4 regions of the Afipia dichlorophenoxyacetatis genome follow, and region 3 is predicted to be linked to each of the others. Evidence: predicted binding sites of a transcription regulator. Region 3 holds the regulator's gene; each other region holds the start of a gene.

Region 1 (3,837 bases), 2.7 Mb from region 3:
CGCCCGCCGATCCGGTCAATGAAGTCATCGCTTGAGTGGCGGTGAACGAACGCCCATCAAATGCGCCGGCAGGCTTTTCACCCGATGAACCAGGGCGCCACGACAGTGCCGGCCGGATCAGATCAGCAAGCCGTTCAAGAATATCGACACGGACGGCGCGTTCACCGCAAAGCTTGTAGCCGAGCGTCCGATAGGCTTCCTGATTGAGCGCCTTGTCGGCGGGAAACGACGTGCGTCCACTCGACGCAAGGTGCTGTGCACCGGTCAATGCCGACCAATCGGTGTTGTCGTGCTTCAAGGCCCACAACAGGGACGCCAGGCCGCGCGCAGCAGGCTTCAGCAAATTCGGCAGGAAGATGTGATACGCGCCAAAACGCACACCGTACTTGCGCAGCGAGGCACGTGACGGCTGATCGAGATCTTTCATCTCGGCGGCAATCTTGGGACGCTCCAGAACACCGAGAGCTTCGACAAGCTGGAATGCAATACCGCGTGCGATGCCGGTAATGTCTTCCGCTTTCGACAGTTCGAACAACGGTCCCAAGATTTTTTCGATATGTGTCTTGAGCCAGAGGTCGAGACGGTTCTGCACACCGTCGCGGGCCGCTCCTGTCAGCCGCTCATCCGCGATAATGCGAATACGCGGATTGAGTGTGCTGTCAGCAGCGACGAGCTTGGCAACAGCATCGCCGGTCCAGCGCAACGTTCCATCGGATGCCAGCACAAACTGTTCATCCGGCGCATTGGACAATTTTTCGGCGCGTGCATCGATCTCGCCGGCCAGCGCCTTAAGCGCTGTCGCCTGCAAGGCCTTGGCATCGGATCCGGCTTCGGCAGACTCAGGCGCAAACATGAACCCGTCGAGGCGGCCGATCACATGGCCCTCTACAATGACTTCGCCGGTCTTACCAATCTCAGTGTTCAGCATCGTGTTTTCCCGCAAGCGGCGCATCAATACACTGGTCCGGCGGTCAACGAAACGCTCAGTTAGCTTTTCATGCAGTGCATCTGACAATTTATCTTCGACGCCGCGTGCAATTCCCTGCCAATGTTCAGGGTCCGCCAGCCAATCCGGGCGATTTGCGGCGAATGTCCAGGTTCGTATCTGGGCAATTCGGGCCGATAATGTGTCGATATCCCCGTCGGTTCGGTCGGTTTGCGCGATCTGGGCGGCAAACCAGTCATCCGGGATTTTGCCCTTCCGCATCAAAAACCCGAACAAGGTCGTTACCAGTTCAGCGTGAGCGGCAGGTGACAGCTTTCTATAATCTGGAACGAGGCAGGCATCCCACAGGCGTTCCACTGCCCCAGGGGTTCGCGCCAGGTCGCGCACGTCCTCGTCGCGGGCGGCATGGTCGAGCACCCGGATGTCTTCTGCGATCGGCGCACGGCTCAGCGCTTCGTGGCTGGGCGTCAGCGACAGCGAGACCTGCAGCGCCCCGAGCGACGAGAAATCGAGCTTCGAATTTCGCCACTGGAGCATTTTCACGTTGTCAAACGTGTGGTTCTGCAGCGCATTGATCAGCTCGGGCTCGAATGGCGCACACCGCCCTGTGGTACCGAAGGTGCCATTGCGCGTCGCACGGCCGGCGCGGCCCGCAATTTGGGCAAATTCCGCCGGATTCAGGCGCCGAAACTGATAGCCATCATATTTGCGGTCAGATGCGAAGGCGACATGGTCGACATCGAGATTGAGCCCCATGCCGACCGCGTCGGTGGCGACGAGGTAATCGACATCGCCGGATTGAAACAGCTCAACCTGGGCATTTCGAGTCCGCGGGGACAGCGAACCCAGCACCACTGCAGCACCGCCATGCTGGCGCCGGATCAGCTCGGCGATCGCATAAACTTCGTCGGCAGAAAATGCGACGATCGCGGTACGGCGGGGCTGGCGCGTGATTTTGCGGTCGCCGGCGAATTCAAGCTGCGACAGGCGCGGCCGGGTGACGATGTTTGCCCCCGGCAACAATCGCTCGATGATCGGCCGCATGGTAGCCGCGCCGAGCAATAGCGTTTCATCGCGCCCGCGCCGATTCAGGATCTTGTCGGTAAAAACGTGGCCGCGCTCGAGATCGGCCGCGATTTGGATTTCGTCGACCGCGAGAAACGACACGTCGATATCCCGCGGCATCGCCTCGACCGTGGACACCCAGAAACGCGGCCTGGGCGGCTTGATCTTTTCCTCACCGGTGATGAGGGCGACCGCTTCAACACCCGCACGCGCGACAAGCTTGTTGTAAACCTCACGCGCCAGCAGGCGCAGCGGCAAGCCGATGATACCGGACGAATGCGCCAGCATCCGCTCGATCGCGAGATGGGTCTTGCCGGTGTTGGTGGGGCCAAGGACCGCGGTGACGCCGGCACCGGGGGCCCGGTCATTTACAAACAACGGCACTGAAGTGGACAGGGACATTAGGACGGGTCCGCACAACGCACACGACGCGGAACGCCGCAGCAAGCTTCTGGAAGTGTCTCACAATGCAACGTTTTTGACGCTGCGCCTTAAGATATGGAACGAGTCCGGAACGAAAGAAGCCCGAATCGCTGACTCCTATGATGTTCGGCTTCGTTCACCGCAATATGTCGCGCACCTTATCCTTTAGCGGCACTACATCAAGTCCTGACGCATCCCATAGGCAGTCGGCTTTGCGGTGAATCTCTTAATGCCGGAGTCGAATCGGATTGGCCGAAGAGTCAACATGATTCAGAACCGGAATCTGCTAGTTCGTCCTTGCAGTTTTTTGGACCGAAATGAATTCCGTCGCCTCGATTACCCCAGTGCCGATTGGGGTCGGGATCACGATCTTGAATGGAACAAGGACGCGCGTTCCTGCGATCGGCGCGAACCAGATTTCCATGCCGCGCTGAGCGGCCACGTATTTGATGGAGGCACGATCCGGCACGTAGCCCGCGATCGGCGTGAAATAAACTGCACACACCACTGCAGGACCTTTGTAGCCCTTTTCGGCCTTGACCATCTCCATACGCTTGTAATCAAGGCTGAGATCGTAGCGCATACGGCCGTCGAACACCGGGATCGTCCTCCGGCAGGCCTCAGGGGTCAGCGGATCGCCTGTCCCGGCCACACGCAGCAGCGAACCGGTCATCGGGTCAAAGACATTGCGGCGTTGAGCATCAGTGACCGGGATCCGGTCAGGCGTCACCGGCGGCTCAGGCTCGATCGACGTTTCCTTCACGCTGCCGGCAGCCAGGACGATACGGATAATCTCGGCCTTTTTGCCGTAGTTGATGGTCGACAGATAGCTCAGCGGCGACAGTTGGCCGTTGACGATCCGGCCTTGGCTCGTGCCGGTTCCGCTGCCACCGCCAATTGACTTCATCAGGCCGGTAGTGGCGCCGCTGACGGCCGCGGCATACTGATCGTCGGCAACATCGACGATCCAGCCGCCTTTGCCGATGGTGATCCCAGCGAGAGAAGCCTCGTATTTCGCGTCCAGCCGACCCTGGGCCACCGCGGGAGCGGCCAGAAGTCCAAATGCTGCGAAGGTGAACAGCGCGCTAAAAGCATGCGCCATGGCGCCAAGCGGGCGGCGCGGCATAAATAAACGGGGCATATCCACCGATGGAGAATCCTGTTGCGCAACGACGCGTCGACCGACTGAAATATCCGGCAAAATCCCGCCGGGAAAGCCGCCCCGCGAATCTTGCGCGAGTTTCTTTGAAATCCCTGTCGTCTTCATTTTGTGGGGGATTACGTCGTTTATATGTTGGAGAAATCCCTGTATTAGCGAGGGAAATCGCGTTCCAGGCCGAACTGCTTTTGACGAAAATCGTCCTGATTCGATGGCCAGAACAGCGCTCTCACCTTGACGCTGG
Region 2 (3,837 bases), 3.0 Mb from region 3:
CGCACGCCAGCATCTGCGTGACACCAGCTGCGAGCTCGTGACACACGAGACTGATCAATTCCTTCGTTGAATACTTGCCAGTTGCGGCGTCCAGGCGCAGCATCTTGCTGCCGCCTCACAGCGAGCGGCGGCAACAAAAAACATGACAACGGAGGAACGCATGACACTTGATGTTTCGCGACGATCTCTCCTTGCGCTCGGTGCCGGTCTCGGCGCCACACTCATCAGCAGCAATGCTCATCCGCGCGCGCCCAAGCTCGGCACGCAAGCTCCCTATTTCCACCGCTTCAAACTCGGCGACGCGGAAGTGACTATCGTGTCGGACGGCCCACTGCCTCTGGGTGATCCCTCCGGCACTTTTATCGGCGTACCAAAGGAAGATGTGCAAAAGCTGCTGAGCGACAATTTCCTCAGCCCCAGCAACGTCGTGCTGGAGCAGAACGTGCCGATCGTAAATTTCGGCGACAAGATCGTTCTGTTCGACACCGGCATGGGTACGTCGAAACTGTTTGGGCCGACGACAGGCCGACTGCAGAAGAGCATCGCCGAATCCGGCCTCAAAGCAGAAGACATCGACGCTGTCGTGTGCTCGCACGCCCACATCGATCACATCGGCGGTATTATCGATGAGAGTGGCAAGCCGCTATTTCCAAATGCGCAGGTCTATATCAGCCAGACTGATCTGGAGTTCTGGACCGACGAGACAAAGCAGGATAGCGCGCTCAAGGACTTCATCATCCATGCCCGCAAAAATCTGCTGCCAGTGCGCGACCGCATCGTCTTTTTCAAAGACAACGAAGAGTTCTTGCCAGGCGTAACGGCACTTTCCGCGCCGGGACACACCTTCGGCCACCACATATTTATGATTCAGTCTGGCGGTCAATCATTCGCATTCCTCGGCGATCTCGCACATCACCAGGTGCTGTTGCTCGAGAAACCGCGAATGGAATTCGCTTACGACTCCGACCCGAAGATGGCCGCTGCCAGCCGGGTGAAAATGCTCGACATGCTCGCTGCCAACAAGATCGCCGTGATGTCCTATCACTTCGCATGGCCGGGATACGGGCACGTCGTCAAAGCCGGCGATGGCTTCCGCTACATCGCGGAGCCCATGGTCATGCAGCTTTGATCTCGCTGCTGACGCGGTGGTGAGTCAGCCGCTGCCGCGTCAGTATTACCAACTATCCGTTCCCTAAATGTTCTTGTCAGACGGTTGAACCTTTGCTACGGTTTCGCGCAGGGCGCGAGGGATCATGGTTCAGCACGTTTCCACAGTGGCATTTGAGGGCATCGAGGCCCGTGCGGTGGACGTGCAGGTCCAGGTGGCGCCCGGACTCCCTGCCTTCGCGATCGTCGGTCTTCCAGACAAGGCGGTGTCCGAAGCCCGCGAACGGGTCCGCTCTGCATTGATCGCCTCTGGCTTGGCGCTTCCTGCGCGGCGCATTACCGTCAACCTCGCTCCCGCCGATTTGCCCAAAGAGGGCAGTCACTACGATTTGCCGATCGCACTCGGGCTGATGGCAGCGATCGGCGCCATCCCGCAGGACGCTCTGTCAAATTTTACCGTGCTTGGCGAACTCGGCCTCGATGGCTCGATCGCACCGGTTGCGGGCGTACTGCCTGCTGCGATCGGTGCCAACGGGCGCGATGAAGGATTGATCTGTCCAGCAGCTTGCGGCCCCGAGGCGGCCTGGGCCAGCCCGGATCTGCAAATTATCGCCGCGTCATCGCTGATCCAGCTCGCCAATCATTTTAAAGGCACGCAAGTCCTGTCACGTCCCCAGCCGAAAATCGCGGAGCAACAAACGAGCCTGCTCGATCTTCGCGACATCAAGGGACAGGAAAGCGCCAAACGGGCCCTGGAAATTGCCGCCGCGGGCGGTCATCACCTGTTGATGATCGGCTCGCCAGGATCGGGCAAATCCATGCTGGCGGCGCGGTTACCGTCAATCCTGCCACCGCTGTCACCCTCCGAGTTGCTCGAGGTCTCCATGATCGCCTCCGTCGCAGGCGAGCTTGAGGGCGGAGCGTTGACTGCACACCGTCCGTTCCGGGCACCACACCATTCGGCCAGTATGGCGGCGCTCACCGGAGGCGGCATGCGCGCGAAACCGGGCGAGATTTCGCTGGCGCATCAGGGCGTGTTGTTTCTCGACGAGTTGCCGGAGTTCGACGCACGAGTGCTGGATTCGCTGCGGCAGCCATTGGAAAATGGTGAAGTCGCCGTATCGCGCGCTAATCATCGCGTGACATATCCCGCGCGTTTCATGCTGGTGGCGGCCATGAATCCGTGTCGCTGCGGGAGTGCCTATGACCCAGGCTATTCCTGCAAACGGGGTAAAATCGATCGCTGCAGCGCCGATTACCAGGGACGGATTTCCGGCCCGTTGATGGATCGTATTGATCTGCGCATCGAGGTGCCCGCCGTTACTGCGAGCGATCTCATCCTACCGCCGCCGTCAGAAGGATCTGCCGAAGTTGCAGCACGTGTCGCCGCGGCCCGCGCCATCCAGTTGGCTCGGTATGCCGGCATGGGACTGCCTCAGGTCCGTACCAATGCCGAGGCGCCCGCCGCAGTGCTTGAGGATATCGCCAAGCCCGATGCCCAAGGACAGAAACTGCTGCGTGATGCAGCCGAGACTATGCGCCTTTCGGCGCGCGGATATCATCGCGTCCTTCGCGTCGCTCGCACTCTGGCGGATCTGGACGGCGCGGAAACGATCGGACGGCTTCACCTCGCCGAAGCGCTCTCCTATCGCGCACTGGCGGAAGACATTCGACGCGCCGCCTAGTGTCCCCGTCTCCGAATAACCGCCCCGTTTGCAGCGTGCTCGTACGGTTATTCGGAGACGGAAGGACACCGGCAAAGCTATGATTCTAGCGAAGTGTTGGATTTGACATTCGCTTGACGAACTCGCGGCCATGAGGGGAGCGAATGTCAAATCCACTCCACTAGGCACAAAATCGGCGCATGAGAACGCTCTGGTAACGATCTCTCTTTACACTTCAGGAACCATAAGCGCCGATTGCCGGGGCTTCGGTTTATTGTTCCTGTGAGTAGCGTCCATGTTGCGTGTCAAGATTCTGGCATCATCCCTGCCACTGATCCTCGTTGGCTTCGTTGCCGGCGGCGAACTGCTCCCGGCCACCCAGCCCTGCATCTCTGTCGGGGATACCTCGCTTCAAATGGCGACGGCACCCTGGCAACGTCAGCTTCATGTCAGCTTCACTGACGATCCCGCCGCAGCCACGGTCCGCGTTCAACTTGTCGAACGCGCCGACATCGCCGACTTCGTCGTGGTGGACGACATAAACACAGCGGATGCCGACAGCTGCACGACGACCTCGGACGCAAGGTTTGTCAGCATTGCGGCCCAGACCTCGCCTTCAGAGCCAATCATCTACTTGTCTAAGGATGACGGGGCGGACTACCGGATTTTCGTTCAATCACGAACCTTCACAGCGCGTGAAGCGGCCGCGCTCGTGGTCAGCGCCAGGCGTGCCACGCCGAGACAAACCACAGCCTCGCTTTGAGGTAGGCCGCACACTTAACGGCTCGTCAACCACGTTGCCATCGACGAAAGCCGGCTCAAGCACTTCGCAATATCCCCCTCTCACTCTCTCGGGACTTTCAAGCGCATGATTCAACTGCGGGACAGCCGATGCGGGGTTTAAGGATCAGAACACGGCTTCGCCGTTTTGCGCGCGTCCATCCGCGAATCCACTTTGCCGTCCGCTCGATCATGATCTTCATGGCAGCCTTTGGCGGCGCCTATGGATTTGTCATGGGTAGCCGGCGGGACGTTTCCGGCTACGATCCCCAAGCATTTGCCATGG
Region 3 (3,837 bases):
CGCGGCCGGATATCCTTGTCTCGAACGATGGTCATACTGTCGGTGTTCGTGGCAAAGATGGACAGCTCCATCTCATGCAAACCCGCAAGGATGCCTTCCTCGTCCGCGAGTGGCTGACGGCGGATGCCGACGCGCGAACCGCAGGCGAGTCCTCGACCGCGGAGGGCGTGTCGTGCGACGAAGCCGGTTGCGTCGTTCAAACGGGTGAGGGTGCCTTTGTTGCTCTGACTAAGTCACCGGAGGCTTTCGCAGATGATTGTGCGCGGGCGGCCGTCATTGTGACCACGCGGCAGGCGCCGCAGGACTGCAAGGCGCTGGTGCTCGATCGGAACATTCTGCAACGGCAGGGACCGCTTGCGCTCCAAAGAACGCAAAACGGTTTCAGCATCACTGCTGCAAAACCGCGCGGCACAGATCGCCCGTGGTCGCCTGCGGTGCCAGAGGTTGAATCAGACACTCAAGCCCCTTCAAGGCCAACATCAGGACGGCCTACGTCTGTCGACGCCACTCCGGCCGAGAGTGATCTGCGGCCGGACGACTGACGCCATCCAGCTCAGTATTTCCGGTAAAGCCCGATCAGCTTGCCCTGGATGCGCACTCGGTTCGGCGGAAGGATGCGCACCTCGTAGGCCGCATTCGCTGGCTCCAGCGCGATCGACGCGCCACGGCGCCGGAACCGCTTGAGCGTGGCTTCTTCTTCATCGATCAGCGCCACGACGATGTCACCGGTATCCGCGCTTTCGTTGCGTTGGATGAGCACGGTGTCGCCGTCGAGAATGCCTGCTTCCACCATGGAGTCTCCGCGAACTTCCAGCGCATAGTGTTCGCCGGTGCCAAGCATGTCGGGCGGAACGCTGATGGTATGGCTGCGGGTCTGTAGCGCCTCAATGGGCGTACCTGCTGCGATACGGCCCATGACGGGCACAGCCACCGGAAAGTTCGTGTCGTCTTCGCCGCTCGATGGGGTGCTGGTGCGGACCTTGCCGAGGTTGCCCTCGATGACGCTGGGCGTGAAGCCGCGTCGTGCGCCGCCGCCGCCATTGGCGCCCAGTTCAGGAAGCTTGATGACTTCAATGGCGCGGGCGCGATTGGCGAGGCGCCGGATGAAGCCTCGCTCTTCCAGCGCCGTGATCAGGCGATGGATGCCCGACTTGGAACGCAGATCCAGCGCATCCTTCATTTCGTCGAAGGAGGGAGGAACCCCGGCCTCTTTCAGCCGCTCATTGATGAACCGCAAAAGCTCATACTGTTTGCGCGTCAGCATCTGAATGCTCCCCAAATATCCCGTGATCGGAGTGGCTCGTTGTTCTTCATTTCAAGCGAGTCACTCGAAACAAATCATGAACGAACACTATATGTTCCATATGTGTTCTGCAATCGTTAATTTTAGGTCAACGAAGTAAAGAACCCATCTTACAAGGGACATTGTGGAGGTGCTGAACCGCCTTTGGCGGCAGTGATGGGCAGAATCGCCCGCAGGACACCGGGAGATTCGCGGCCCGCCGGTTCACGCGTCTATACGCGAGTCGCTTACGCGGATGCTGAAGTATTCCTTGTTGTGCGGAACACGCGCCAAATGAAAAGGACAAGGAACTCCAGAACAACGAGAGCTGTCATCAATAGAAATGCCGAGGAGGCCGCAACATCGGAGCCTTGTCCTTGCAGGACGTAGCCCGCGATCAACAGCGGCCCGCTCCAGGCAAGGCTGCCGATCAGAATGGCGATGGTGAAGTGCGTGATCGCAAGATTGATCACGCCTGCTGGGATCGACAGATAGACACGTACCGCAGGAATGGTTTGCCCGACAACCGTGACCCAGAAGTGATTGCGGCGATAGGCGTCCGCCATACGCGGATAGAAATCAGGTTTCAAGAAAAGATAACGACCGAAGCGCGCGACGAAAGATTCGCTGCGCTTTGCTCCCAGGGCGAAGCCGAGGCCATACCAACACAGCGAGCCAATCGTCGAACCGATCGCGGCTGCGGCAACGGTCGTCGTCAAATCACCATGTCCCAGCGCGACCGCCATGCCGAGCAATACAAACACAAGATACGATGGGATGACCGGAAAGATCTTTTCCGCGATGGCTATTCCCACAATGCCGACAGGGCCGGCAGCGACCATAAACGATACGAATGCGTGAGGGTCCATCGTCATGAGCCCTGCGCCAATTTGGAAGGTTTGCGGCGGGTGATGCGATAGACCGAGGCGGGCGGAACGTTGAGAAACACGCGGCCCAAGCACGTTGCTTTGAGGCCAAGGCGATTGAGAAGCGGCTTGGGGATCGGGCACTGCATGCCATACGTGAATTGATAGTACGCACCGCCGGGCTTCAGATTACTGAAGGCACCGGTAAGAATGGCCATGACCTTCTTCGGAGACATGTTGAGAAGCGGCAGCCCGCTGACGACGGCGCCGAAGGTTTGATCTTTGAACAGATCGTGCGAGATGATCCACGAGGCATCCATCCAGAGCACGCGTGCTCGCGGAAAGCGCATTTGAAGCAGCCTCATGAAATCGGAGCCGTATTCGATCAGCGTCAGATCGGATTCTTCCACGCCACGTTCGAGCAGGGCGTCGGTGAAAATACCAGTCCCGGGACCAAGCTCGAGAACTGGTCCGGATGCAGCAGTAATTTCACTCGTGATGAGGTTTGCGAGATTGGGACCAGATGGAGCGATCGCTCCTACAGTCCGGGGATTCGAGGCCAGCGCGCGGAAGAAGAGAAGGACATCGCGTGTCGTCATGTCGGAGAATCATCCATCCAGTCAGAGCGAAATGCCGAGATCGGCATGGCGCAATGTGTGAGGGATGGACGTTGTGTGAACATTGCGACCCGCAGCGTGTCGCAAGATTTTCAATCGACGATGGCGAGCCGCAGTCGTGCGGACTCTACGCAACGTGTGGCGTCGACGGGAAGGTTATTCGCACACGCGCTCCACCTTCTGGACCATCGAGCATGGCAATCTGGCCGTCATGCAGCCGTACGATTTCCTGAACAAGATTGAGGCCAAGGCCTGCACCGCGATCGAAGCCATGCAGGCGATAGAATGGCTCGAAGATACGCTGCCGTTGCTTGAGCGGTACGCCAGGACCCTGATCGGTGACCGAGATTGTCGCGGGCTCATCAACGCGTACGGTGATGACGCCTTTGCGGCCACCATATTGGATTGCATTCTGGATCAGGTTGGTGAGCGCGCGCTCCAGCGATCCCTCGTCTCCGCGGATATCGGCACGTTCGGATTCGGCCTCGAATGACAACTCGTAACCTGCAGAGATGGCGAGAGGCGCGAGATCGCCGACGACCTTTCTGCCGAGCGATACGAGATCCACGTCGGTGAATTGATTGGTGAGTTGACCGATGCGCTGGAGATCGAGGAGTTGGTCCGCCAGAATCGAGAGGCGAGCCACATCCTCAAGCACACGAGCAACCTCAGGGCTGGGCGGCAGCGATTCCAGCCGGGTTTGCAGAATGGCGATGGGTGTTCGCAATTCGTGAGCGGCATCGACCAGAAATCTTTTGTGCCGCTGATAGCCTTCATCAAGACGGCGCAGGGCGTCGTTCATCGCGGAGACGAGAGGGACGATCTCGGTTGGCACATCCTGCAGCGGCAGTCGCGTGCCGCGCTTGTCGATATCGATCTTTGCAGCGTGGGCTGCTGCCTGACCCAATCCTTCAAGAGACTTGCGAACGACGATCGGCGTGGCCAGCAATGTGGCGAGCGCCATCATCAGTACGGCGGGCGCGACAACGCTGAGAAACAATGTCGATGTTGCAGCAGCGACGCGTCGCCACGATACGTTGCCGCCCGGTCCGGTCATGATTTGAATATCGCC
Region 4 (3,837 bases), 2.5 Mb from region 3:
AAGCGTTCAAGATCCAAAAGGATTATTACCGTCGCTACGGCACCACGATGCGTGGCATGATGACCGAGCACGGCCTGCGCGCCGACGACTTTCTCGCATATGTCCACGAGATTGATCACTCCCCACTCGAACCCAATCCGGCCATGGGGTCGGCGATCGAGAAACTTCCGGGCCGCAAGCTGATCCTCACCAACGGGTCACGCGCCCATGCCGGCAAGGTGCTGGAACGGCTTGGCATCGACAGGCATTTCGAAGACGTGTTCGATATCGTTGCTGCCGAACTTGAGCCCAAGCCCGCGCGGCAAACTTATCTGCGCTTTCTCAAGCTGCATGGCGTCGATCCCGAAAAGGCAGCTATGTTCGAAGATCTCGCCCGCAATCTGGTGACACCGCACGATCTCGGCATGACCACCGTTCTCGTGGTGCCCGACGGCACCAAGAATGTCGTGCGCGAGGATTGGGAGCTTGAGGGCCGTGACGCAGCCTACGTCGATCACATCACGGACGATTTGACGGGTTTCCTGGGAACTCTCGAAGCGAAGCGCTGAGGCGCAGCACCCCACAAGCAGATAACCTGCTCTTCATTCGCCGGCTTGCAGCTTCCGTGGCGCGCGTGACTGAAACAGATCGCTCGCGGGCGGGATCGCCTGTGGTGCATCGCCTTGATCGGCGGGTTTATCGAAATCGAGTTCCTCGATCTTGGCCGCGCGCTTGCCGATCTTGTTGACCGAGATCAGCACCTGCCGAACATCTTCATTGACCTGATCAAAGTGGCTGCCGAGCTTGCTGACGCGGTCACGCAGACGCTCGACATCACCCATCATGTTGACCACTTCGGTGCGGATCTGGTCGGCGGCATCGCGCATGCGCGCGTCTTTCAAAATCTGCTGCATCACTTGAATGGCAAGCATCAGAAGTGACGGCGACACCAGCACCACGCGCGCGCGATAAGCCTTCTGGATGATGTCGTCGAAGCCATCGTGGATTTCCGCATAAACCGATTCCGAGGGCACGAACATCAATGCCGTATCCTGCGTTTCGCCGGGAATGAGATATTTGTCGGCGATGTCGGTGACGTGCTTCATCACGTCCTGACGCAGCCGTTGCGTGGCGTATTTCCGCTCTTCGTCGCTTCTGGCATCGCGGAGCGCTGTCACAGCTTCCAGCGGGAATTTCGCATCGATGCACAATGGCCGCTGGTCCGGCAGATACACCACACAGTCCGGCCGCTTCCCCGTCGACAGGGTATGCTGGAATTCGTAGCTGCCCTTCGGCATCCCGTCCTGCACGATGGCTTCCATCCGCGCCTGACCGAACGCGCCGCGCGCCTGCTTGTTGGCAAGCACGTCACGCAACGTCGTCACTTGCGTTGTCAGATCGGTGAGATTCTTGTGCGCGTTGTCGATGATGCCGAGACGTTCGTGCAGCACACGCAGCGAGTCCATGGTGTTGCGCGTGGTCTGCTCCATGGACTGACCGACCTTGTGGGTCACGGAGTCGAGCCGCTCGCTGACCGCGCGCGCCATCTCGGCCTGCCGGCCGGCCAGCGCCTGCCCCATGGCATCGACACGGCCTGCGGCCTCACTCTGCAACCGCACCATCTGGCTGAGACGTTCTTCCAGCTCGTTGGCGCGAATGGCCTGCGCCATCGCCGTCTCCGCGCCCTTCCGGCCGGAGCGCGCAATGACGATGGCAATAACCACAAGCAGCAGAAGCGCCAGCACACCGAAGACGATGAGGGCAGCCCCAGTACGAACCGGCATATCGCCGAGCATGAAAAGAATGTCGTTCATGGCGACCTTTTAGCGCGATTCGGCAACTCCAGCGAACGAATAGAGAACATTTATGGTTAACAAAGCCCTTATTTTTATGGTTAACCGCGGGTTAACGGCGCGCCTACACCTCCGCAAACGCTTCGCGAAACAAGGATTTGACCCCGGCAGGCGCTCCCATTACATCGCGCAGCATGGCTATTCGTGAAATCATCAGCTTGCCGGACAAGCGTCTGCGGCTCGTCTCTGAACCTGTCAAAGCGATCACGCCGGACATCCGCGCGCTCGCCGACGACATGCTGGAAACCATGTATGACGCGCCCGGCATCGGTCTGGCCGCCATCCAGGTGGCGGTTCCGCTGCGGCTCATCACCATGGACCTCTCCAAGAAGGAGGGGGAAAAGGAACCGCGCGTCTTCATCAATCCTGAAATCCTGTCCTCATCCGAAGAATTGTCGGTTTACGAGGAGGGCTGCCTCTCGATCCCCGAATATTACGAAGAGGTCGAGCGGCCGGCCAAGGTGCGGGTGCGCTTCATGGATCTTGATGGCAAGATTCATGAAGAAGACGCCGAGGAGCTCTACGCCACCTGCATCCAGCACGAGATCGACCACCTCAACGGCGTTCTGTTCGTGGATTATCTGTCCAAGCTCAAGCGCGACCGCGTGATGAAAAAGTTCACCAAGGCCGCCAAGTTCGCGGCGAAATAAGCGTGATCCAGAAAATCGATCCTTCGGTTTTCCAGCGAGATCATGCCTGAAATGTATTGGCCGATCGCATGCCGCTTCGTCTGATTTTCATGGGCACGCCGGATTTCGCGGTGCCGACATTGTTGGCGCTGGCGGACCACGGTCATGAGATCGTCGCCGTGTACACGCGCGCGCCGAAGCCCGCCGGCCGCGGCATGAAATTACAGGCGACGCCGGTCGAGGTTGAAGCGCGGCGGCTCGGCATCCCCGTGCTGACGCCGAAGACCTTGAAAACACCCGAGGCCGAGGCGGAATTCCGTGCTCACGATGCCGATGCTGCAGTTGTGGTCGCCTACGGCATGATCCTGCCGCGGAACATTCTCGATGCCGTGCCGCTTGGTTGTTTCAACCTGCATGCGTCGCTGTTGCCACGCTGGCGCGGCGCTGCCCCGATCAACCGCGCCATCATGGCCGGTGACGCGGAAAGCGGCGTCATGGTCATGAAGATGGATATCGGGCTCGACACCGGCGACGTCGCCATGGCCGAACGGCTCGCCATCACCGACAACATGACCGCGCAAGATCTGCATGATACGCTGGCACCACTGGGCGCCGACCTGATGGTGCGTGCGATCGGCGGGCTGGCACGCGGCGGGTTGCAATTCACCAGGCAAAGCGAGCAAGGCGTCACCTACGCAGCCAAGATCGACAAGCTTGAAGCACGGATCGATTGGACCAAGCCGGCGAACGAGGTGCTGCGCCACATCCACGGCCTCTCTCCATTTCCCGGCGCCTGGTTTGAACTGCCGCTGGAAGGTGAAGCTGTGCGCGTGAAAGTGCTGCGCTGTCAGTTCGCCAAAGGCGCGGGCGCGCCGGGCGACCTGCTCGACGATCAGCTCACCATCGCCTGCGGAGAAAACGCCGTCCGTCTGCTCGACGTGCAACGCGCCGGCAAGCAGCCGATGAAGGCGATGGAATTCCTCCGCGGCACGCCGCTGAAACCGCCGCTGCGTGTGAGCTGATGCCTCGCTACAAACTCATCATCGAATATGATGGCGCGCCGTTCTGCGGCTGGCAGTATCAGGACAATGCTCCATCCGTGCAGGGTGCGCTGGAAGCCGCTGTCACGGCAATGACGGGCGAGATGGTGCGTGTCAGCGGGGCGGGGCGCACAGATGCGGGCGTGCACGCGCTGGGACAGGTCGCACATATCGATCTGACGCGAGAGTATCGCGCGGATCGCGTGCGCGACGCACTGAACGCGCATCTGCGGCCCCATCCCATTGCAGTGCTTTCGGCCGAGATCGCACCGGAGACGTTTGACGCGCGGTTTTCCGCCATCAAGCGGCATTACGTCTATCGCATCGCCAATCGCC

Evidence for each region. The regulator LexA, encoded in region 3, represses DNA repair genes until DNA is damaged. The targets are predictions, from matches to a motif close to TGTTCNNNNTGTGTTCNG.
Region 1: ACZ5C3_RS27340 (helicase-related protein) is a predicted target of LexA. The motif match lies at 2,511-2,528, and genes of this name have one in related genera.
Region 2: ACZ5C3_RS00740 (YifB family Mg chelatase-like AAA ATPase) is a predicted target of LexA. The motif match lies at 1,187-1,204, and genes of this name have one in related genera.
Region 4: ACZ5C3_RS26695 (DNA recombination protein RmuC) is a predicted target of LexA. The motif match lies at 1,825-1,842, and genes of this name have one in related genera.

The regions. Positions count from the first base shown of each region.
Region 1 is NZ_AP029250.1:5,834,822-5,838,658, forward strand. Features, by position in the region: gene ACZ5C3_RS27340 (helicase-related protein) at 1-2,413, opposite strand, end outside; gene ACZ5C3_RS27345 (DUF3108 domain-containing protein) at 2,721-3,536, opposite strand.
Region 2 is NZ_AP029250.1:156,611-160,447, forward strand. Features, by position in the region: gene ACZ5C3_RS00730 (hypothetical protein) at 1-21, shown strand, start outside; gene ACZ5C3_RS00735 (MBL fold metallo-hydrolase) at 161-1,129, shown strand; gene ACZ5C3_RS00740 (YifB family Mg chelatase-like AAA ATPase) at 1,254-2,792, shown strand; gene ACZ5C3_RS00745 (hypothetical protein) at 3,067-3,534, shown strand; gene ACZ5C3_RS00750 (response regulator) at 3,663-3,837, shown strand, end outside.
Region 3 is NZ_AP029250.1:3,149,438-3,153,274, forward strand. Features, by position in the region: gene ACZ5C3_RS14825 (ComEC/Rec2 family competence protein) at 1-542, shown strand, start outside; gene lexA (transcriptional repressor LexA) at 554-1,264, opposite strand; gene ACZ5C3_RS14835 (DedA family protein) at 1,531-2,157, opposite strand; gene ACZ5C3_RS14840 (class I SAM-dependent methyltransferase) at 2,154-2,747, opposite strand; gene ACZ5C3_RS14845 (sensor histidine kinase) at 2,893-3,837, opposite strand, start outside.
Region 4 is NZ_AP029250.1:5,691,307-5,695,143, forward strand. Features, by position in the region: gene ACZ5C3_RS26690 (pyrimidine 5'-nucleotidase) at 1-548, shown strand, start outside; gene ACZ5C3_RS26695 (DNA recombination protein RmuC) at 582-1,793, opposite strand; gene def (peptide deformylase) at 1,967-2,482, shown strand; gene fmt (methionyl-tRNA formyltransferase) at 2,551-3,483, shown strand; gene truA (tRNA pseudouridine(38-40) synthase TruA) at 3,483-3,837, shown strand, end outside.